Caldivirga maquilingensis IC-167: one gene and its partner. The main gene of each other region encodes a partner of the protein of the gene in region 2 in a complex. Links are inferred from orthologs where the notes say so. Each region holds a gene or a part of one and is shown on either strand. Other genes may lie near its edges.

What was found.
Region 1: CMAQ_RS08380 (region 2) and CMAQ_RS09490 share a complex: the UniProt entries of both Methanocaldococcus jannaschii proteins name them as parts of the 30S ribosomal subunit. The link is inferred for Caldivirga maquilingensis IC-167 from one-to-one orthologs.

What each region holds. Positions count from the first base shown.
Region 1 is NC_009954.1:1,914,644-1,926,999, forward strand. The notes cover bases 4,398-7,085. They hold CMAQ_RS09490 (30S ribosomal protein S14), read left to right. Parts: upstream 4,398-5,503; coding sequence 5,504-5,668; downstream 5,669-7,085. Other genes in these bases: sufC (Fe-S cluster assembly ATPase SufC), read right to left, coding at 4,398-5,116; CMAQ_RS09495 (LysO family transporter), read right to left, coding at 5,677-6,546; CMAQ_RS09500 (AAA family ATPase), read left to right, coding at 6,763-7,085. Outside these bases: CMAQ_RS09455 (hypothetical protein), read right to left, coding at 1-104; CMAQ_RS09460 (50S ribosomal protein L6), read right to left, coding at 160-747; arcC (carbamate kinase), read right to left, coding at 838-1,743; CMAQ_RS09470 (SufB/SufD family protein), read right to left, coding at 1,809-2,936; Fe-S cluster assembly protein SufB, read right to left, coding at 2,940-4,364; more of sufC, read right to left, coding at 4,361-4,397; more of CMAQ_RS09500, read left to right, coding at 7,086-8,466; CMAQ_RS09505 (DUF2067 family protein), read left to right, coding at 8,526-9,146; rpl7ae (50S ribosomal protein L7Ae), read left to right, coding at 9,209-9,703; CMAQ_RS09515 (30S ribosomal protein S28e), read left to right, coding at 9,709-9,951; CMAQ_RS09520 (ABC transporter substrate-binding protein), read left to right, coding at 10,090-12,356. UniProt on the Methanocaldococcus jannaschii protein: Binds 16S rRNA, required for the assembly of 30S particles.
Region 2 is NC_009954.1:1,702,946-1,715,363, forward strand. Bases 2,086-4,835 are described here. They hold CMAQ_RS08380 (30S ribosomal protein S8e), read right to left. Parts: upstream 3,784-4,835; coding sequence 3,388-3,783; downstream 2,086-3,387. Other genes in these bases: malA (alpha-glucosidase MalA), read right to left, coding at 2,086-2,623; CMAQ_RS08375 (hypothetical protein), read right to left, coding at 2,649-3,293; CMAQ_RS08385 (H/ACA ribonucleoprotein complex subunit GAR1), read left to right, coding at 3,938-4,207; CMAQ_RS08390 (TFIIB-type zinc ribbon-containing protein), read left to right, coding at 4,214-4,835. Also shown: CMAQ_RS08365 (glycoside hydrolase family 15 protein), read left to right, coding at 1-468; more of malA, read right to left, coding at 653-2,085; more of CMAQ_RS08390, read left to right, coding at 4,836-5,074; CMAQ_RS10460 (hypothetical protein), read left to right, coding at 5,171-6,082; CMAQ_RS08400 (AAA-associated domain-containing protein), read right to left, coding at 6,088-6,552; CMAQ_RS10465 (helix-turn-helix domain-containing protein), read right to left, coding at 6,608-7,162; CMAQ_RS08410 (COG1361 S-layer family protein), read right to left, coding at 7,234-9,519; CMAQ_RS08415 (GntR family transcriptional regulator), read left to right, coding at 9,668-10,321; CMAQ_RS08420 (GH116 family glycosyl hydrolase), read right to left, coding at 10,290-12,275; CMAQ_RS08425 (hypothetical protein), read left to right, coding at 12,356-12,418.

The DNA of each region.
Region 1 (12,356 bases), 210 kb from region 2 along the record:
CCATCCTGTCCTGTGTAAATGCTGTATGCATGCCCAATAAACCAACCATTCTCCGTGAACACTTGCCTACCTAATATTAGTGAAGGTTCTTGATTCTTCTGCACAATTGCCTTTATTCAAAGTGTAGTTAAATATTTTCCGCATAGTTAATTAAGACGCCTACTGTTTAATGTTCTCTGAGGCGTAAACGTATATGCCGTCTAATATGCCTGGCGCTGATTCTCTACCGTGGGGACTGGGTCTATTCTTACCCCTGAGTGTTGTGGCTAACTCAATGTTTGCCGCGAATTGACTAACCAGTTCCTTATCAATACCCTCCACCACTATATCATCCTTAGCCACCTGAACCTTAACACCCTGTGGTATTTGGAGAATTATCTTAGACCTCCTACCCAGGAAATTCTCTATCACCACACTATTGCCTTGAACCTTAACGCTTATTGGGAAGTGGGCGTAAACCACCTTAAGCTTATACCTCCAACCCTTAGTTACCCCAATTATCATGTTCCTAATGTGCCCAGCAACAGTGAACACCGTGGACTTAGCCTTCCTATCCAATGCAAAACCCTCCACCACGACTTTACCATCCCTTAAACTCACCAGTACTGGTAATCCCTTAAACTCCTTTGCCACTGAACCCAAGGGCCCCTTAACGGTTACCCTGTAGTTCAATTCCCCTCCCTCAACATTAACCTCCACCCCATCAGGCACCTCAATGGTATCTGATAAGTAAGGCACCTTAGCCATTACGGTAGGTCACCACTAGGCCTTAATAAGCTTAATGCTATTCACTGGTTAACCTTATTCCCCAGAGCCGTAATTCAAGCACTGAAGCCCTTAAGGCAGTATCACTGTTCCAGTGACCCCCTTAATTAACTCAATGGCCTTACCTAACCTACCAATGTAGGCTCTCCTGCCACCATCTTCAATGAACCTAATTACCGCCTCCACCTTGGGTCCCATGTTGCCCTCAGGGAATTGCCCCTCATCATAGTACTTCCTTAATTCACTAACCCTTACCGTGGTTAATGGCTTCTGGTTGGGTTTCCCGTAGTTTAAGTACACGTAATCTACATCACTGAGTATCATTAATTCATCAGCGTTAATACTATTTGCAAGTAATTGAGTGGCTAAATCCTTATCAATAACAGCCTCAACACCCTCATGATTAATAACCGGTACACCACCACCGCCAACTGCGATAACTATGTTGCCATTATTAATTAACTGCTTAATTGCATCAATCTCAATTATGGATACTGGTCTTGGTGATGGAACAACCCTCCTCCAACCACCCCTGGGGTCTCTTCTGAAGACCCAACCCTTAATTCTACTTAACTCAACTGCATCAGTCTCACTGTAAGCTGGCCCAATGAACTTAGTGGGGTTCCTGAAGGCTTCATCATTACTATTAACAGTAACCCTGGTTACAATAACCACAGCCCTAGTATCCAACCCCCTTCGCCTAGCCTCACCCTCAATTGCATTAGCCAGTAAATACCCCATCCAACCCTCCGTGGCGGCAACAGCCATATCTAGGCTTAATGAGTCACTAATCCTCTCAGTTATTAAGCCGACCTGGGGGCCGTTGCCATGGGTAACAATAACCCTATACCCTAATTGAACCATGTTAATAACATCAACAGCAGCCTCCCTAACAGCCTCCAATTGATCCTTAGGTGAACCAACTCTTGAACCGGTCTTAGCGAAGGCATTACCACCCAGTGCAATAACCAGCATCATGACTTAAACGCTATGCTTAGGTATTTATATATTTCCCTATAACTTGAGGTAAAGTAAGTAGTGGTTCATATTCTAATTAGTTTAAGTAATGAGTTACGGATATTGTTAACACTACTTTCAAACACGCTATCAATATTATCCAGGAAGCTCATAATCATGTCATAGGTTATTAACCTAATCGCCTCCTCCCTACTTAACCCCCTCATCCTGAGGTAGAGCTCCTGCTCCTCATCTAAGGCGGCGTCTGATGCGGCGTGTCTGGCGCCGTTAACATCACCTGTATCAACCATTATCACCGGCACTGACATACCCACTGCATTACTTGAGCCTATGAATACCTTACCCTCTATGTTAGTGTACGACCACTTACCATGATCACTAATCCTTCCAAAACCCCTATGTATAACTGTGGCTGAGTCTAAGGCAATAGCCTTAGTAATGGAGTTACTGCTGGAGCCTTCACCATAATGCATTAGATTCACCATGTAGTCGATCCTAGAGGAACCTAAACCAACTTCAAGTGAATTCACATTAACCATTGATTCCCTTCCCTGCAGCACATAGTCCTCCCTGTGGTGAGTCATTTTCCCGTTAACCACTATTGAGTATGAGTTAACCTTAGCTCTAGCCCCCTCATTAATCCTGATTAAGTTGAATGCAGGGTCCACGTTCACTGAGTAGATGAGTAAATTAACCACTGCCCCATCACCCACGTTTAACTCCGTGATATTAGTCCCGCATCCCCCATTTCCAATAATGCTTAGAAACACATTGGCTAAAGCATCATTATTAACGTTTATTATAACGTGGTTTGAATGCATTTCACTGCCTCCACCACTGTAACTCATCATTACCCTGACGCTTGATGATTCACTTAACGTTAACGAGTGTATCTCCCTTATATTAACGAAATGCCTTGCAATTATCCTTGACTCAGACGGATCTATGCCTGTTACCGCATTATCACTGGTTAATTCATTACCCTTAACTAGGATGCCGTTGTGAATAACCACGTCGTATTCATTAAATTCAAGTGAGGGCGGCGATGCATTACCATTATTTGATTCAACGCAATTATCGAAGAGGTTCCATTGCGTGTAGTATTTAACCGTTGGTGAATCCTTAATTAACTGGTATGGTATTCTACCCGCAAGCTCCCTAGCCTTAACCTTAATCTCCTCCGGCACCAACATTGATTAAGCCACCTTACCGTATTTACTGAATTCAAGGCTAATTACCCTGTTTAAAACCATGGCGTACTCGAATGGTAAACCCTCTGTTACATCGCTTATGAATCCAAGTACTATTAGGCTTTTTGCTTCTTCTTCGTTTAATCCTCTGCTTCTTAGGTAGAATAGTTTATCTTCGCTTATTCTGCCTGTGTAGGCTTCGTGGGTAACCACTGCCGTGTCCTCGAATACTTGATCATGAGGAATAGTGTATGCCTTAGACTTATCATCAAGAATAAGCGAATCACATGAAACATGAGACCTAGCAAACCTAGCACCCCTCCTAACGTAAACAACCCCCTTATACACCACAGTCCCACCATTAGCCGATATTGACTTATTAACTATCTTAGAATACGTATTAGGCGCATCATGAATCACCTTAGCGCCATTCTCCTTAATGTGCTTACCATTAGCCACGGTAATGCCTGTTATTTCCGTTCCAGCCCCCTCACCCTTAAGTATTGTGGATGGGTAGACGAAACTGGCCATGCTTCCTATACTGGCTTCAACCCACTCAACCTTGGCGTTTCTCTCAGCTATAGCCCTCTTATTATTGAAGTTTATCACATTCCTACTCCAATTCTGCACTGTGGTGAACCTTATCCTAGCCCCCTCATGGGCGTATAACTCAACCATACCATCATGGAAACTATACCTACTGAACCTTGGGGCTGAGCAACCCTCAATGAAGTGTATGTAACTGTCCTTATCGGCTATAAGCAATGTGTGTTCGAATTGACCCTCACCGGCATTGCTTATTAGGAAGAAGGCCTCAATGGGTGCTTCAATCCTAACCCCTGGGGGTACGTAGACGAATACTCCACCACTCCAGAGTGCTCCATGTAGTGCAGCGAACTTATGTTCAGGTGGGAATATCTTCATGAAGTACTGCTTAACTAGGTCAGGGTACTTCTGAACAGCCTCCTCCATGGGCATCACTACCACGCCTTTTTCAGCTAACTGCTTCCTAATGTTGAAGTATATCATTTCTGAATCCAATTGTGCACCAAGGCCCATTAATGCCCTAGCCTCTATCTCTGGTATATTCAATGACTCGTAGTACTTCCTAACCTCGGGTGGTATTTCATCCCAACTACTGGCCCTATTAATGTCGGGTTTAGCGTATGTTGAGTACTCCTCAAGGTTAATGTTCTCCAGGACCCAGTTGGGTAACCAGTTTGGTGCTGGTAATTTATTGAATAACTCAAGGTTCCTTAACCTAAGCCTCCTCATCCAATCAGGCTCATTCTTAGCCTTAGATATCTCCTCAATAACATCACTGGTTATCTTACCCTTAATCTCAATGCTTCTTCTAATCGGCGTATCCCTACTAAGAACCTCCTCTGGGGTTAATCCCTCCTCCACCAGGTTATGTAAGTCCTGCCTCATCTTGACCTCACCTTAAGGAAGTTCTCGTAACCAATCTTCTCAATCTCCTCCACCAGCTCTAACCCACCCTCAGCGATTATCTTTCCCTTACTTAGAACCAGTACCCTAGTTGGTTTAAGGATGTGGAGTATTCTGGCGCTATGCGTGGTTAACACTATTCCTGTCCCTGAGTTAACCAGGTTAAGTAATGCCTTCCCAACGGCGAAGATACCGTCAACATCCAGTCCTGAATCAGGTTCATCAATTAGGGCTATCTTAGGCTTAACCATGAGTAATTGAAGCACCTCACTCCTCTTCATCTCGCCTCCACTGAAGCCATGATTCACACCCCTACTTAAGTGGGCTGGGGTTAAGCCAACCTCCTGAACACCCTTAACTAGGTTATTTACGAGACTTGGTGGAGCTGGGTCAGTTAGCTTCTTACCATTCATCTTATTAACCATAGCCGTTATGAGTGTTGATAACCTAACCTCAGGTACTGCGATTGGTGTTTGGAAGGCAACCATTATGCCCTTCAATACCCTCTCCTCAGGTAGTAGTGTGGTTAAGTCATCGTTATCCAACAATACCCTACCCTTAACTATGTTGTACTTAGGGTGGCCGGCAATAGACATGAATAAAGTCGTCTTACCACTACCATTAGGCCCCATTAATGCTAAAACCTCCCCACTCCTAACATTGAATGACACATCCTCTATAATCACCTTACTATCAACCGAGACCGTTAGGTTTTCAACCTTTAACTCAGCCATACTTAATGCCTCAATACACCCCCACGTGACACCTATTTAAAACTTTTCGTGGGAGTCACAAACAATATATTTACAGTTACTCCTTTACTTATTAAAATCAGCATTAAGGCTATTACTCATAAGGGTTAAGTGAGGATTAATAATGTTAAAGATGCCCCAACCCCAGCACGGGCCTTTCCCACGGCCTCGCGGACCGCAGTACTCAGCACCGCGGTGGGGTGTTTCACTTCCAGGTTCTGATGAGTCTGGGTGGGTCCACCCCACCTATGGCCGGGTTATGGGGCAGTTACCTCAGTTGCATAGGGGCTTTTAAGCATTACTAATCATTACTCCTTAACTGGTTAAGGTGCAGAAATGCTTTTATAGCGTCTTCAACACCAGTTTTCCGTGGGTAAGATTAAGCCTAGTAGGACTAGGGAGTTTGGTAAGGGTTCCCTTAGGTGCGTTAGGTGTGGTACTCATGAGGCTGTAATAAGGAGGTATGGATTAATGCTGTGTAGAAGATGCTTTAGGGAAGTGGCGCCTCAGCTTGGATTCAAGAAATACTATTGAGACTGTTATTAAATCGTTAATACTAATGGAACAATTATGGGAACCAGTATTGTAAGCAGTAGGCCGTTTGATATTGAGGCCACGGAATACTCATTACCTAGGACTGACACGTAGACTGGTAACGTATCATCCATTGATGTCGCCCCACCAATGCTTATCAAGGCCTGTGGACTACCTGGTATGAAGGGAACTAGGATGAAGGTTAATTGCTCCCTAAGGAAGTTGGATAGGAAGGCTAGTAAACCGTAATACGGTCCCGCGTATAACGCAACCATGGGTCCAGTGAACGTGTACCAACCCATGCCTAGGGCTATTGCTAAGGATACGTTTAACCTAATGTTGAAGACATAAGATAATATTAAACCTGAGGCTAAGCCACCTAGGAGGGCACTCACCCCAGCCTGCATCCCAATCCTTCCCCCAGCCATGAGTGATTTAACATTCATTACTCTACTTGAGGATAAGCCAATGACCCCAGCTAAGGCTATTAACTCAGCTTCAATAATGTTACCTATGCCTGTAACATGGAGGAGTAAGCCCGTTAACCAACCAATCACTAGGGTAATTATGAATATTAACGGTGTCCTATTCATGAGTCTTAATGAACCATTACGCCGCCTCTCCCCTATCATAATCCCTACGGCGTATGATAATGCCACTGTTAATAGTGAGTAGATTAACGAGTATGCTACCAGGGAACCAGCCTTACTAATACTTGTTAATTGCTCACCGCCCCATAGGCTTATCGTGAATATTAATGCCACAACAATGGGTATTACCGCTTTATCCGAGGCCTCACTAATGGATACTGGGGTTAACTTACCAATCGCAATTGATACTGCAAACACTACTATGAATATGAACCCGGCAACATACATTGAAGCCTAGTTAGGTAAGTCCCTTTATAAACTGTACCTAACATAAGCTTGGTCACTTAAGTAAGGGTTTAATGATCCATTAACAAAAATTAATCTAAATTCACAATCCCTGTGGGCAGTATGTGAAACAAGCCTTAAAGCTCACTCATAATGAGTAATGAGGGTGTCTTAAGCTTAAAACGATACTTATATTTACTATCCCCATGATTAACCCAGGTGGCGATACAGGATACTAAGCCAAGTAGCCTTAGTAGGGTGATAGCTGCACTAGGTGGCTTACTCGTCTCCCTGATTGCATTAGCTCCATTCGCATCATTCACCATGCTAACAATCACTAATCACGGCTTCATGCTGCTAATGCTAGTAATACTGGGTGGCCTTATTGCAATCAGCGCCGTGGGTAGGCTTAACCAAGCCTCAATCCTAGGTCTACTGGCGTACGTAATGGCGTTACTGTTGGCCTCATGGTCATGGTTCTACAGGGACCCCGTTGGCTCAATGCTTAGGTTAACCCCCCTACTCATAATACCAGTGGTGATAATAGGTGTCCAGGTTAAGTTATTTAACTCATCGTCAAGCCAGGGGGTAAGCCCATTATTCTCAATAGGTTCACTGCTACTTATGTATCAGCCATGGCCAGGTCCATTAATTGGGGCTGCATGGGGTTTAGCAGGAGGGATTACGTCGGCTTATGAGGCCTTCTCAATGCCAACCCTACCAGCCTTAACGTATATTGTAACCTACTTGATCGGCAGTATGATGCAGGGTACATTACCGTGGAACCCAATATCACTAACCCCCCTAAGCTTTTACAGGGTTTTCGTTAATAATATTGCAGTGTACAGTAATCCAGCAGTGTTATCCTTAGTTATTGTGATGGCTGTGGTTTACGTTGCTTCACCATCAATAGCCAGGTTAATTAAGGGGCATGCATCACCAATATTAGCCTCACTACTGGCTTCGGTTGCATCAATAATACCCATGCTGACGTATGATCAATCACCAATCCTCCTAATCACGCAAACAGTAGCTATACTACTCATCGCCGCGCTACCAGCATCCTATGCCGGTGTCTGGTACGTGAATAGTACTGACGTATTACCAATGCTGTACGGTAGCATAGCGGATATACCCGATAGGTATAATTTAATGAAGTACTACCATGAGGATTGGGAGGCTTTAATAGGCTTGGATTCAGCTAAGAGGGAGTTAATTATTGCCGCTGAGAGTTTTAGGAGTAATGGTGTCAGGCCTATTCACGGTATCCTACTCTATGGCCCAGCGGGCACGGGTAAGACTGCTCTTGGTCTTGGTTACGCCGCCTGGCTTGGCTTATACAGGGGTTTTAGGGTTATTTTAGTTAAGTCCGGTCGCCTAATGAGGGGTGGTTCATGGGAGGCTGCCTGGAGGCTTGAGAGGGTTTTCGCACTGGCTAGGGCTCTTCAACCAAGCGTAATCTACATTGATGAGGTTGACTCAATAGGTAGGGCTAGGGAGGAGGCTGGTACTGGTGGGTATAGGTTGGTTAGCGTACTCCTCCAGAATATTGATGGAGTGGCCTCAAGGTACGATAAGGTGCTTGTAGTGGCTACGACGAATAACGTTAATGCACTTGATGAAGCCTTAATCAGGCCGGGGAGGCTGGGGGACTTGAAGATATACGTGGCTAAGCCACCGCCTGAGTTGGTTAAGGCAATAATAATGGGTGTAGCCAGGCAGAGGGGGGTTATTATGCCTAATTGGCTCCTCGAGAAGGCAGGCAGCCTAATTGAAACAGGGGCCGAGGCGGAGGCGCTTGTGAACTGTATTGCAGTTAAGCAACTAGCCGGTGTTAATGATGCAACGCAGCTTGAAGCCTGCCTGGCAGGGATAACGAAGGGAATAGAGGCTTATGACCAATTCCCCACTGGGAGTGGGTAATGAGTGGTGATTATGCTTAAATTTATCTTTGTATTAAAGTATTTAAGCCATAGGGGTGCATGGGTGTTGTGGTTAGTAGGAGGTTGATGTTTAAGGTTAGGAGTACTGATGAGGCTGTTAGATTCATTAATACTTACTTAAGTGAGGTTAAGGCTAAGGAGGTTTACGTTAAGTATAGGGGTAGTAGGCTTGAGGTTAAGGTTAGGGGGAACCCGGTTCTTGCTAAGGTTTTATCAACGGAGGCTCATAAGGTTTACGGAACCTTGAGGCAAGGTAGGTTGATTAATGTATTTGACTTAACAGTAATTATTCGTGAGGCTAAGCCTAAATCACCCATACCGCCTGAGACCATTGAGTTAACCCTTAGATTAATGGGGTATTACGCTGAGTTGAATGAGTCAAGGCTACGCACTGGTGCAAGCCTCAGTAAGGTTATTGAAACTGTGAGGAGGCTTTCAGAGGCTTACGCAGCAATGGTGGACTTAGACATTAGTAGTAGCGCTAAGAGGATTATAGCGTCCCTAGCCGTTGCCAAGGGGGTAAGTATCTATGATGCAATTGATGAGTTAGTGAACATGGATGTGCTTAATAAAGGGAAGGTGAATGGGAGGGAGTACATTACCCTTAAGGCTAATCTTAATGATATAGTTAACATGTTAACATCAATGAAGAAGCATTAAGTGAGCTTAAGGGTTTCATTAACTGTGAAAGTTTTTAAAGGGTGCAGCACCGCATATGGTGTATGAGTACAATAGACCCGAGGGTCTTTTACGCCAATCCACCTCAGGGGAAGCCAATATACGTTAGGTTTGCTGTCCCCCAGGAGTTAGCTGAAATGACGTATAATGTGGTGAGCATGGCTAAGCAGACTGGGGTAGTTAAGAGGGGTTCCAATGAGACAACCAAGATGATTGAGAGGGGTTTAGCTAAACTAGTGGTTATCGCTGAGGATGTTGATCCACCGGAAATAGTAATGCACCTACCATTACTATGCGAGGAAAAGGGCATACCGTACATTTACGTACCCAGTAAGGAGAGGTTAGGTAAGGCAGTTGGCTTATCATCATACGCCTCAGCAGTCACCATAGTTGACCCAGGTCAAGCAACCAAGGACCTTGAGGACCTGGTGACTAAGCTAAATGACGTTAGGGTTAGCGCTGGCTTAAACCCAATACAATTACCGAGGACTCAACCACAGGCTAAGCCGCAGCAAAGGGAGAGGAGGGAGAGGGAGTGATTTAAATGGCCGGTGAGGGTGGTGAAATTAAGTTAAGCCCATACGATGACGCCACAGCTGCAGTGGTGGTTCAGATACTGGGTAGGACTGGGGTGGCTGGTGAGGTTAATATTGTTAGGGTTAGGATACTTGAAGGTAGGGATAAGGGGAGGATAATAACAAGGAACATTAAGGGCCCCGTGAGGGTCGGGGACATATTAATGCTTAGGGAGACTGAACGTGAAGCAAGAAAGATAACAGTGAAGTAAAAATATAATCAAATCAATCCCTAATAAAAGCCAGTTTCCTCCAAAATTAACCCAATAATATAGCAAGGTAACCTCAACGTTGAACCATCTAACCTGTTAGAATAAGACTTATTACTATCCATAGCATAATCGGAGCTGATGAGTAACTATATACTTAAGGAGAAAGGTTATGTAACAGTAATACTACTGGTAACAGTAGTAATCTTAACTCTGAGCGCCTTAAAAGTAGCCTACGCTCAACAATCCTACCCAACTTATAATATGTATATGGCTGCTCCATGGTACTATGTCCTGCTTCCTCCTTGGCCTGCTCCTTGGTGGAATCCCTTTGCCTCAGGTAATGTGATATTCCAAACTGGTACATGGATGCCTCTTGCCGATTATAATGATCCCACTGGTCAGTGGTGGCCTGTTTTGGCTGAGAATTGGACTGTGTTTCCTCAGAATCAGACCTTGATAATCTACCTTAGGCATAACTTGTATTGGTTTAATGGTTCAGCGGTAATACCCTTCACCGCATGGGATGTTTACGCATGGTTCTACATTAGTGATAAGGCCTTTGGTGAATGGGAGCCTTGGTTAATGCCTCAGAATGCTGATAAGGACTTCATAATCATAAACAACTACACAATATCCATACACTTCGACTACTGGTCAACCACAGGGTATTACTGGTTACTAATGAGCTGGATACCTAATACACCATGGCCAGTTTGGGAGAGCGTAGTAAACGAGTTGAAGACAATGAATGTAACAGAGGCGCAGAAATTTGGGTCAGTTAACATAACAAAGATGGCTATACCATACTGGGGTTTAAGCCCATACTACGTAACCAAGGCTACACCAAACTATATCACTGTTCAGCTTGAGCCTGATTACTTCCAGGGTAAGCCATTGTTGGCTGAGTGGGATAAGATACTACCATTCCACACATGGCAATACTATCCGCAGATAACAATAAACATAGCCGTATCAGGTGGATTAACTCAATTAGTATCATATGCGTTAAGTGGCCAACCATACTTCATACATACCGTTGAGGCTATGCCCTATTCATTCCAGAGTAAGTTGAAGAGTGCAGGCTACTACATACTTCAGCTACCTGACTTATCCATTGAGGGAATAGCATTACCAACATATTACCCGTTTAATATTCCTCAGGTTAGGCAAGCATTCCTATACATCATTAATAGAACTGCTGCAGCTGCACCATGGTCATGGCCTAATGTACCAGTCTTCATTAATGTTCCAGCCCCAGCACCTAATACCGTGCCTGGCTTTTGGTTGACGTTCCCAGCGGATATTAGGAGTATGGTTGTTAACTTCACTGAACCAAACTTAACCAAGGCAATGCAACTCCTAGAGTCAGCTGGCTTAATTTATAAGAGTGGTCAATGGTACCTACCCAATGGAACACCACTAACACTAACAATATACGCTAGCTCCACAGCTCACCCAGCATGGATTGAAGCTGCGTCAATTGATGCTGAGGCTTTAACAGGATTCGGTATAAAGACCACTGTAGTCACCATAGAGGGTAGTACTTATAGTTCTGAGCTTGATAGTTGCCAATTACCAGATACTGGCACTGACTGGTTCTTCGCCGGTTCTAATAAGGGTGGTGTTAATGAATTATGGATATACTATGATGACGCACTTTACACGGCACCAGGCCTTTTCCCATCCTACTGTGTCCCTGGCCACACTACGCCTTTCGCCTACCCGATTGTTCAGAGTAATCAGATTACCGGCTGGTATTGTAAACCATTAACCACCAACCTGCCTATACCGAATAACACCATTGTAACATGCGTAAACTCAACATACGGATACATTAACTTGAGTAATTGGTTAGCTGCAATAGCCGCAGCTGCACCAGGCACATCAACATACTATGAGTTAGTTAAGGCATTCTACGCATGGTTCCAATACTGGGTACCTGGAGTGGAGCAGTTCCAGTCTCTAATAGCTTACGCATTCCCGGAGAAGATGGTTGATCCAGAGTGGGTTGTGACATGTATTAATTATAGTAATCCTGAGTACACTGAGGCAGCATATTCGCTGCTTCATGATTGGGCTATGGGTTGGGGTTGGGATGGATTCTACCCAGGCTTCAACACATGGCTATTCATGGGTGGATTCGCACCTCAAGGCGTGATGCCTCCTTTGGCTGAGGCTATTATTAATGGTAGTCTTTGGACTAATCCGTATCTGCATCAGTGGGCTGTCTTAATAGGCTTACCTAATCCTGATCCTCAGTTGCAGGCTTGTGTTGCATCATACTTCCACACAACATACACACCGGTAACAACCACTACTTCAACCACAACCACTACTACAACAACCACTACACCGGTGACTACTTCAACTACTACTTCAACAACAACTAGTACCGTCACCTCAAC
Region 2 (12,418 bases):
TACCAGGGTAAGACTCAGATTACTTTAGTACCAACCAGTGTAATCTATGATTCATCAGTAATACTTCCCATTGACCTCGGGTTACTAAACCCCTCAAGCAGTAGGGCGGTTAATGCCGTTGACTGCGTTATTAGTAATTTATGGAATAGTAAGGTGGGTGGTTTAGCTAGGTATACTGGTGATATTTACCATTACGCAGCCTACCTCTACGACAGTAGCGGAGAGGAGCCACCCTGGGTTATAACCACTCTCTTCCTAGCCCTATACTATGAGGAGTTGGGGAATTACACAGCATCCTTAAATTTAATGAATTGGGCAATCAACCACACTGAATACGGTCTACTACCTGAGGCCATTGACCCCAATTACGGTAACCCACTTCCATCAACGTCCCCATTAGTTTGGTCGGCCGCAATGTACGTTATAACGGCGCTTAATTATAATCAAACCAACGTAAACCACGGCTAATCAATACTTGGGGCAAATGTTAAGTGAATGTAAGTTAACGTTTTCACTGAGCCATAGTTGAAGTAATAGTCACAGGTACTGCGTCCACTGCGGTTTAGTTAAGAGGATCTCTGTGATGTAATTATCATTAGTAAATACAGGTTGAAGCACGGTATCCTTATGATAATTATGCAGTAATAGTAATTTAAGTAAGCTTAATCTCACTGCACTTACCATTACCGTATACTATTGCCTTACTATACCCTGGAGCCCTCAGTACTGATTCATTACGCTCAATTACCCTCCCGTCACGTAGCCTAATGCTTCCATTACCGTAGATTCTTAAATCATGAGTAGCGGGTATTATTGAATTCTCCCTAATGAATAATGGGAATTCCCTACTACTCTCAATCCACACCGGCCCCTTATACTCCTCGCAACTCCACCAATCAGTCCAATTACCCTTAGGTAGGTAAACCCTCCTTGATTCACCATATATCTGAGGCGCATAGAGTAAGCTGCTGCCAACCATGTATTCATCAATAATGTGGTATGCGTCTTCATCATCCTGGAAATGGTATACTAATGGTCTAATTAATGGGTGCCCAGTCTCATGAGCCTCACTGGCTAGGGCTAGTAGATATGGCATAAGGCTCCTCCTTAACTCAATAACCCTCTTAACTGCATTAGCGTAATCACTCCTAAGCATGTAAGGTTCCCTATCTGGATTACTGCTTGTATGAACCCTGAAGAGTGGGAAGAATAAGGCAGCCCTATAATACTTCACAAGTAATTCGCCTTGATCTGAATAAGGCCTATACCTTCTTGAATCACCCCTACCTATGAATCCACCTATATCGCATCCGAAGAATGGTACACCTGATAGGCTCATTGATTCCATTAACTGCAGTTGAAGTAACACGTCATCCTGCGATGGAGTGTTGTCGGCTGACCAGAGGAAGGCGTACTTCTGAATACCTGCGTAGCCGGCCCTGGATAATATGAATGGTTTATCGTGCCCAGCCCTCTTAAGGCCTTCGTACGTTGCCATTGCTTGGAAGTATGGGTACGCATTCCTAGCTAACTCATGCCTAATCCTCCTACCATCATCAAGCCTATGTAACGTACCCCTATCAATAGACCACTCCCTCTCCTTAACGTAGTCTGTTGGTTCATTCATGTCTAGCCAAATACCATCAACACCATACTCCCTAACCCAACGCTCAATGAGGCTAGCCCACCACTCCCTAGCCTCCTTATTAAAGAAGTCTGGGAAAACAACGGTACCAGGCCATCCTCTACCGGTGTATAATTCACCATTGGGTGTTTCGCAGTATTTCCCTAGGCCACTTATGAATACTTCATAATTCTGATCAAGCTTAACCCAGTGATCAATAATAGTAACTAGCCTAACACCCCTATCGTGAAGATTCTCTGTTAATTGCCTTGGATTAGGGAACTTAACTCTATCCCACGTGAATGTTTTACTGGAATCCATGTACTGTAGGTCAAGGTATACTGCGGCTGGTTTAGCACTGAATTTATCGTACTCATCAATAATCCTAATAACCATGTCCTGGGGCTCGTAGCCGCAGCATCTTGATATTTGGTAGTCAAGGGCCCAGTCAGGTGGGTCAAGGGGCTTACCTGTTATGCTGGTGTAGTTCTCAATAACCCTCTCTATACTGGGTCCCTTAATTAAGTATAATTCAACATCATTATGGGGAATGAGTACGGTAACCTCATCATACTTAGTTAAGCCAGTATCAATTATTAACTCCGCTGGTGAATTTACGAAGAGGCCTACGGCTTCACCATTCCTAACACTTATGAGGAATGGTATTGATGCGTAGAGTGGGTCACTGTACCAGTTATATGGGGCTGGGGCTGAGGCGTCAAGATTCCACATCCTAACCCTAATCCTCCTCCTATCAAGTTCAAAGGCCTTCTCACCAAGCCCGAGTACATGCTCCCTGAGGTCAAGGTCCTTACTTACAATTAACCTACCACCCTCCTCTCTAATCCTTATTAAGTGGTCGAGAAGCCTAATCTCATGACTTAACCCCTCATATTCATTAATAATTCTCTCAGCCTTATATTCAAAGTTAACTATGGGTCTTGGTTCATTAATTAATATTCTGAATGCTGACTCATTCTCCTCAATAATAATCCTCATGCGCCTCTTAGGCTATGTACACCTTTTAACTATTCCCTTGGTTACCGAGTAGCTTCATTAATTCACTTATCCTGGCTTTAACACTCGCTAACTCCCTGTTTAACTCCTCATTCTGGTTCTTAAGCCTAATATTCTCCTCCCTAAGCCTATCGTAATCCTCCTTAAGCTTCCTAAGCTCCTCCTCAATCTTACCGCAGGATTCAGGGGCAGTAATTTTATCACTCCTAACCCAGTAAATCACTTGACTACCTTCACGAACCCACTTTAATTCACCTGTTTCTAAATCAAGGTCTAGTTCCGTTATTATTGCGAAGACGTCGCCCTTACCAATATTGTATTGTTTAATGGCTTCATTGAAGAACCAGTCCTTAATATTATTAAACACTTGGTTAAGTGACTTCTTGAATTCACTCTTATTCCTTAATTCATTGAACTTAGCCTCCCCCTCTTCATTACCTAGGCTTGTCCTTAATCCATTTGCCACTGCACCGAAGACTATTCTAAAGAAGTCTGGTCTACCACCTCTACCGTGTTTGCCGAATAATTTCCCAGCCGATGTCTTGCCTGTGGATAACTTTATCTTAATAATTCGTTTACCAGCCTCAGTAACTAATTCAGATGTTACGCTCTCCCTCTCAACCTCCTCTCCCTCCCCCTCCTCGCTCTGCATAATTATTATACGTAAATTTACTTATAAATCTATCTCTAAATATAGACGCATATAGGTCTTCAGTAATGAAGCTTAACTTACTGATGCTGTTAATTCATATTTTAACGGCATTAATCACGCCATCTTGACCTGGACGGGATGTTACAACTGCCCTACCTAACTCAGTTTCTATTATAGTGCCCTTAACTATGATCCCCTTCTTCACGAAGTCACTGTTGGCTGGGGATTCAATGATCCTAAGTATCTTAACAACCTTACTGGTTCCATTACTCTTATCGAAGACGTTTGCGTAGCCGGCTTCACTTAACCTAATCTTAACATTACCTCCAGTGACTCTTTCAATCAGCCTCTTCTCCCTATTACTAAGCCTAGTATTAGTGGGTGGGCCACCTCCAAGTGCCTTCCTCTTAACCCTATACGGCTTAGCCCTGAATCCACCCGTCACCTTCTTACTATCATTACCCTGGTAAAAGGCAGCTAACTTAGCCATTACCAAACCGCCTATGAGGGGCCTTTTAAAGCTTAGCCTCCTTAATCATTCAATACCTTAGATTAAACCACTGATGGTTTTAGTATATCTTTGTGAGTATTTCCTGGCTGATTAATCGATAATCCTTAATAAGGAGTTAATGATGGAAGTATACGTGCCGCTTAGGAGAATCGGGGTCATACTACATGTGGCTAAGGATGGCTTAATGGTTGCCAGGGTTAATTCAAGTAAGGCAGATAGACTTGTGGGTTTGGTGACGATGGATTACTCCATGAGGAGGATAGGTGTTATTAAGGATATAATAGGTCCGGTTAACGCACCCTACGCCTTGATTAAGCCTATTAAGGGTCTGAACGCAACTGATTACGTTGGTAAGCAGGCATATGTTAGGGATATTGATTATGATAAGGTAATGAGAAGGTGAATTAATATGAATAAGTGCCCAGCATGTGGTTCAAGTGAATTCATCTACGACGAGTACAGTGGTACAGTTTACTGTGCTAAGTGCGGTTACGTATTGAGTGAACATGAAATAGATAAGGGGCCTGAGTGGAGGGGGGTTGATAAGAATGGTAAATCTTTATCAAGAGCCAGTCCTGTAAGCGCTTCATCACCTGGATTCAACATGTACGTTAACATAGTTAGTGTTAATAGGCCTAAGTTTAGGATAATACCATCATTATCATTATTCAACTCCAGTGAACGCAATGTAATGATGCTTAGATCCATAGCTAAGCAGGTTATAGCTAATGCTGGTTTACCTGAATCAATACTGGATGAGGTTGTGTTAAACTATAGGTTACTAATGAAAATGAATTACAGGGGTAAGATTAAGGAGACTGCGGTGGCTTTAGTTTACATAGCGTGTAGGAGACGTAACTTACCATGCACCATGAAGGACCTGCTCAGGAACAGTGACGTTGATATTAAGGGCTTCAATAAGGCTTACATGCATATAGCTAATTTAATGAACATTAAGGGTATTTATAATGATGAGCAGTTAATCAACATGACCTTAAGGATAGTTAACATGATTAACATCAATAGTAATATTAAACATAAATTAATGCTACTGATAAGGGATATGATAGATAAGGGTAAGGCAACCAGCTTGTTCAATGGTAAGACGTTTACATCAACAATAGCAGCCATGGTGTATTTATCATTATTAATATATAATGTTAAAATTAGGCAAAGGGAAATAGCCTCAATGGCCGGGGTCACGGATGTAACGATAAGGAATAGGTATAATGAATTACTGAAACGCCTAAACTTCAGGGTAATCATTTAAAAGCACCCTATATTAAGCCTTACCCAGTTAGCCCTACGGATGCATGCATTAACCGCATTAATGCATTCACTGCGTGGAGTCTGTAATGGTGTTTACGTGAATGGTAGGTTACTGAATAGGTATGGTGGCTTTAATGAAGTTGCCGTACAGGTGCTATTGGGTAGGTTAAAGGTATGTAGAGGCTCTAGGAGGGGGTTAGCCTTAGTTAATACTGATGATTCCCCCGTGTTAAGTGATTTAGGGGGTAGTGACGTTAACTGCTTCATTGATTACAGGTGCAGTGAGGTAATTATGCATAATGCTGTAATGCCCGAATACCCACAGTTCGTAATTGATGTATCACATTGGAGGAGGCATACTGAGGGGGAGTTAAGGAGCCTAATAATACAGTTGATTCAGGCGCTTAGGGAGGTGAGGAGGTATTTATGGGATGGTAACCTCACAGTAACGGGTATTGACAGCGACTTCATGGAACTGCTACGTAAATTCACCGGTAACATTAACACAGCTGTAAGATTCCTGGGAAGTATACCACCCAGTTACTTAAAGTCGGCTGTGATGCTTGACCCTTATGGTGACGTTGAGTTAACCGAAGGAGTCATTAAGTCAATTAATGTTTTCATAATTGGTGGCATAAGTGATAGTGAAGTGATTAGGAAGGGTGAAACCCTTGAATTATATAGGGATTTAGGGTTAAGTGAGTTCAACATACCTAGGGTTAGGTTAACCTTGAGGGGAGTGTTAACTGGTGTTCCTGAGAGGATTAATAAACTGGTGTCAATACTATTAATGGTTAAGTGTAGTGGCTATAATCTTGAGGATGCCATAATAGCTAATCAATCTAAGGCCGATAAGATTAACAGGCTTAATAGGGAGTTAAGCATGTTGAGGATTATTGATTCAAACACCGTCAGTAACTTATTGACTTGGCTTGGGTTAACGCCGTGGGATAATAAGGTTGCATCAGTATTAAGGAGACGTGGATTACTTCACGGTGACTCCTTTTAATAATTCTACGTTACTATGTACTCATTTCCCCTCTTCTTTATTAAACCAGCATAAGCCCCCCATTCTGATAATAGTATTGTTAATAAATCCCTTATTCCAGGTGCCTTGAATTCACTATAACCCTTATTAACCAGGGCCATTATCAGTTTCTCCAATGGAAATGGTTCATCCTTACCTATCTCTATTGCTGTCTTAAATGGTTCAATATTGGATATTAATTCACGCAGCATCCTTCTTCGTTCAGGTATTTTCGAGTTTAGGAATTTAATGCCAAGTTCAGTAACAACCACGTCACCATTAATCACCTTTAGGAATCCTAGGTATATTGCTGCATTTAAATTAGGTATAATATCATCTAGGTCAGCATCCATGTGCTGGGCCACTGCGTAAATATCAGCCTTACCTCCAAAATCATTAAGTATAGTGTCTATTAACCCTATTACATCTGTTAACCTCGAGTCTAGCGGCATTACCAGGCTTCTTTGCCCCATAAGTTATCTAACAGTTTAACTGCACTGGCTTTATTTATGAACCTTTCGCAGAAATAAACATAGACCTTCCCCCCTCTTTACTCCTAATAATATCCACCCACACGTTATCCTTAACGAAACTTGGTAAGTTTAAATCACGTTGACCATCATTAGGTTTATCATACCCATTACTGCAACTTAATGTATTAATACTGGTGATGAGTTTCTTTAAGTCCATTATGGCGTTAATTAATTGAGCATAATCATCCTTAATCAGCTTAATCTCCCTCATTAATGAATTAAGGGTCTCACCCACATTATTTAACTCCAGGTAACTTGCCGATGGTGGTTGATTAATACTTACCGTGAAGCTTAGGTTAATTGACGCCACGCCAAGCGGCTGCTGCATATTATTGTTACTAGGCTCAGTGGATTCCTGCGGCTTCTCGACTACACTTACGTTATCCCTTGAGTAAGCCCTGTACTTTGATAATGCCTTATACACTGTGTTTATTGATATACCTAGTCTTTGAGCTATCTCCCTAGGCTTCAAACCCTGTCTATAATACAAATCCCCCACAGCTAACTCAGTCTTAGTTAACTTACCCATGGTTATACACCTATAGGTATGATTCAGAGTAATAATAATTTATTGTTTAAAAAACATGGAATACCCTTATATTATCTACTTGAGCCACGGCTCCTCGCTAATAATGCCAATAGAACTATAATCAGTATTAGCACTACGTAGAATAGTATTGAGGAAACCTTATTGGGTATTAGCAGGCTAATGAACTGCTGGGATAGTGATGGGTTAACGTGGATTGTGAACTCATCGTTCTGAACCATTGGTATTAATGAACCTGTCTGATTCCACAGCAATGTTAACGTAACCTTATAATCCCCTGGATTAATACCATTCTGGACATCAACCATGAAGACTACCTGCTTCTCCTGCCCCGGCTTCAAGTCACCTATGAATAATGTACCGGCCGTTAATGCGCTAAGCGGATTACTACTGCTTACGTGTGGTTCAATAACTCCTTGTCCATTTAAAATAACTTCAACATTCTTAGCGGTTACGTTACCATCATTAGTAATAGTTATGTAAAGTGGTACATCACTATCACCTACACTTAAGTCACTGGTTGCATTAATCACAAGGAGATTAGCCTTGGGTTTAATAACCAGCGGTATGGTGTAGGTCTTGTTGAAGCCTGTTCCATTAATTATAAGCGTTAAGTTGGCTTGAACAGTACTATATATGTTGTTGGCAGTGGATAAAACGAAGTTAACGGGTACTGGTTCACCAATGGGTAAGTTACCGATGTTAACAATGCCATTCGATGGATTAACAACATTAATGTACTTATCACCAATCAACGTAATCTTCACATTCCTAGCCACGGCAGTACCCGAGTTACCTAAGTATATTGTTAGGAGTAATTCAGGGTAACCTGGGAATAAGTTAGGTGGATTAGTGTAGTAGGATTCAACTACAACATCCGGAACCCCGGTGACTACAATGGGGATCCTCCTGATTGTTAATGAACCACCACTGTAGGTTAACGTTAAATTAGCGTAATAGGTTCCAGCCTTAACATTAGTCACATTAACCATGAAGGTTACGTAAACCGGTACACCAATAGGTAGGTCACCGATTGTTGCATTACTGGTTAACGCCACGAATCCCACCGGTAGCGATACGTTGGCTTTAACATTAATAGCTGGGGCTGTACCGGAGTTAACTATAATGAATGTTAATGGTACAGCACCGTAACCTGGACCAACAGTAATGGGGCTACTTGGTGAACCCCATACAGTACCCTCACTTATTAGTCTTGGCTCCCCTGAAACCACAATGGGAACCCTTAGCCTTGATTCAAGCCCATTATTATACGTTAATGTTAAGTTAGCGTAGTAGGTGCCTGGACTTACATTGGATACGTTAACAATGAACACTGCGTAAACCGGCACACCCACAGGTGCACCACCTATTGTCGTGAAGTTTACTAACGGTTTGAAACCGCTTGGTAATGATATTGTGGCATTAATGTTAACTGCATTAGCTGTACCGGAATTAACTATGGTTACGAATAATGGGACAACACCATAACCAGGACCCACTGCAATGGGGTTACTTGGTGAACCCCAGCCTGCTCCCTCAACGGTCAGTCTCGGTTCACCTATAATTGGTATATTAACTGTAATTACCTGTGTTGCATTGGAGAAGTAGTTTAGGATTACTTCACCATTAATTACGCCGACTGGGGCATTATTAGTTACATTAACCAGGAAGACTGCGTAAACTGGTGTTCCAGGGGGTATGTAGCCTATGTAGCTTTTATTAATTACCGGTACTAGACCATTACCTAGTATTATTGTTGCTGATGCATTGGAAGCCATGACGTTACCCGTGTTAATTATTGGTATAACCAAGGGCAGGACACCTATACCCGGTGTGGCCTCAATGGGATTGTTAATTGAACCCCATGTTGGTAAGCCTGGGTTAAACTTAACGTAACCTAACACCGGTATGGTTACATTGAAGGTACTGCTTGCGTTTCGCGGCATGATAATGATGCTCCCATTCATCACCACCTTGGTTAACTCAACGTAAGTTACGTTAACCTTAAGTTCATAAACACCGTTACTGGCGTTTGGGTTAATGTTAATTAACTCAGTTATGTTTATTCTTGAACCAGGTGGTAGCACTGGTATTGTTACCTTGTATGAACTATTGAAGTAATTATATGGTCCAAAGGGGAAGGTGAAGATTGGTTTAATGGTTACATTGAATAATGTACCCTCACCATTATTAATAATTGATAATACTAATGGTACAGCGTTCTGGCCTGGTGCAGCAAGCGCACCTACCTGACCAGTAACCACTAGTGCATTGGCTACATTGGTTAGTAGTATGAGTGCGGCCGCCGTTAACGTAACTATGATTAGCTTACCCTTCATAGGAGACTCCGATATCGGATGCATTTAAAAAACTTTTCTAATGTTTAAATGAGCACTGAATTCGGTTTATGGGCTTGAATCTAAGGGATAAGTCACCTTAATTTGAAATATAAACTTATAAACACCTGCATAGTGTACCGATGCGTATATGGAGTCTAAGCTACTGGTTAATAGGGTATACGAAGAATTACTTAACGCCATAATCCAGGGTAGGTTTAGGCCTGGGGAGGCCTTGAGGGAGGATAGAATCGCCTCAATGCTTGGAGCCAGTAGAACACCTGTTAGGGAGGCTTTAGCCAGACTTGAGAGGGAGGGGTTTGTGGTTAAGGATGGGAGAAGTTACATAGTTACCCCAATAACTAAGGATGATGTTGTGCAGCTTTATGAGGAGAGAATACCGCTTGAGGCCATGGCAGCTAGGTTAGCGGCGATTAGGGCTACTGATAGTCAATTAATTAGGATGAGTAATGCAATTGATATGATTAAGGCTGAGGTTATGCAACCCAACCCTAATCCAGTTAAGTTAGCTGAATTAAACGGTGAATTCCATGAGCTTGTGGCTGAGGCAAGCGGTAACAAGTTCATTGCAACTACGCTTAAGCAGATTAGGCTTAAACTCAAGATAGTTAGGGTTAACATATTCACAAGTTACAGTAGAAGGCTTGAGGAGGCTAAGGAACATGGGGATGTTTATGAGGCAATAAAGTCAAGGAACCCTGAAGCAGCCTTCGTGAAGATGCTTAACCATGAGCAGAATGTCCTAGAATACGTTAAGAGTAGTGTTCTACCTTACTACTTCTAAGGGCTAAGTATAGTATGTATGGGGAGGCGCTACCTATGTAGTGGTCTAAGCCCACGTTCCTGCCCTCGATGGCGTCTATTCTTGAGCTTTGATTCCAAGGCTCTAACCTTGATATAGTATCCCACTCCTTCTTAGCAATCTCAAGACCCTCATTAACCATACCCCTAAGCACCATGTGGGCAGTCACAACGAAGCTTACCCTAGGCCAGCAGGACCTCATTTGCCCTGATGAAGTATCAATCTCCCCACTTGGCTTAACTGAATTGGGGAGACAGTGGGGTGATGACTTGTGGTTAAGCTCGTATATTGACCTTAAGGCTACCTTAATCTTATCCTCATCAACCACCGGTGGTAGTTTAAGGAAATCGCACCAGAATTGCCCAAGGAGTTGACTATTCATGCATGACTCATTACTATTGCCACTTGATTTCCATGCCATGAAGTAGCGGCCATTCCACAGTGAATTCAACGTCTCCCTGCCTTTACTTAAACATGACTCATAACGGTCACTGAGCCTTACACCAAGTACCTCAGCCGACTTAATAAATGCTTGAAGTGAGCATAGGAATAGGGAGGCTATGTATGAGGATGCCCCATACATGTTTGTTCCATCATAGGAATTATCAAACCCACCCCTTGAGTCAGGTATGCAGTCACCGTCATAATCCCTACTGATGAGCCAGTCAATAACCTCACGCATCTTATCAATATTCCTCCTTAAAACCTCAACATTACCCGTTAGGAGATAATCCCTATAAATCATTAGAATCCAAGTACTCCCTAAATCATTCCACGGATATAAGTATGAGGCACCGTATATTGGATCCTCAATACTCTCCTCCCCAAGATCATGAGGAACCTCACCATTATGTATGTAGAATCCCAGTAATTCATCCATTTTAACAGTTAAGTCGGGGAAAAGGTCAAGTAGGGCGAAGGATAATCCATCCCAGGTCATTGACCCTATGGTACTCATTAATGGTGCTATTGATAATGATTCATAAACAGCTAATCTACCGTCCTTAGTTAACCACGTTGATGAAGTCAACACGTATAGGCTATTTAATACAGCATCCCTTAACCAACCATCAGCATCAATATTAAGGGGACTTAATGAACCGGTATTCTCTAAGGCGTATTCAGCCACCTCAACTGCTGAGTTGAAGAAATTCTCGTAGTAGTGGCCGTATGGGTAATGGTATGGTCTTGAATTAAAAAACCAGGTAATGAAGAATAACGCCTCATCATCAACCCTCCTCCACACTATCCCTGCAATCTCCTCCCTGGCATATGGCCTTATGGAGTACCTACCCTCATCAGCTACTTCACTGAGTTTACTGAATATTGAGATATCCTCAGTCATACCACCCCTAGTGGGTACCCAGTATGAGTAGCCGGAGTATGTGTGGCATTTTTCACAACCTATGAAGACTTCGCCGTAAGCTGGGTCACTTTGCAGTGACCTTAGATTCCTGAATAATACACCATTAACCTTACCTGTTATGGAGTAGTTGACGCGACCCCACCTCCTACTACCCACTATGTTTGGGAATGAGAATGCAATAGTGCCATTTCCCTTAACTCTAATTATTATTAATGGTAATGATGAGTCCTTAAGATTACCCTTAACAATGGGTGTATAGAACTCGATCTCCTTAATCGGTAAATTACTGAACCTGTACTTGATTCTAGGATACTGGGCATCAACCTCAATGGTGTCAACATGCTTATACTGCGGCTTAACCTCAATATTCTTACCTGGGTTGGTTTGAAGGAAGAGTGGTTCCTCATTAAGTAGTACTACGTGGAATCCCCTAACCACCTTAAGTGGGTTTAACCAATTATTCATTATAGTCACATTGCCTATTGTGAGATCTGGGAAGAATTCTATTGCACCAGCACCAATTCCACCTAGGGGTAATCCACTGTTGAAACTCCTACCGCTCACTATCATTAAACACCCTTCCGGATACTGAATTTTATGCATTATTATTTGAATAAGGAATTTAAGACTGTTACTAAGCCAAGCAAACTATGCTACTGCCATTCTACAGGATTAAGAAGGACCTTTGGATTGAAGCATACCTAATAGGTAGG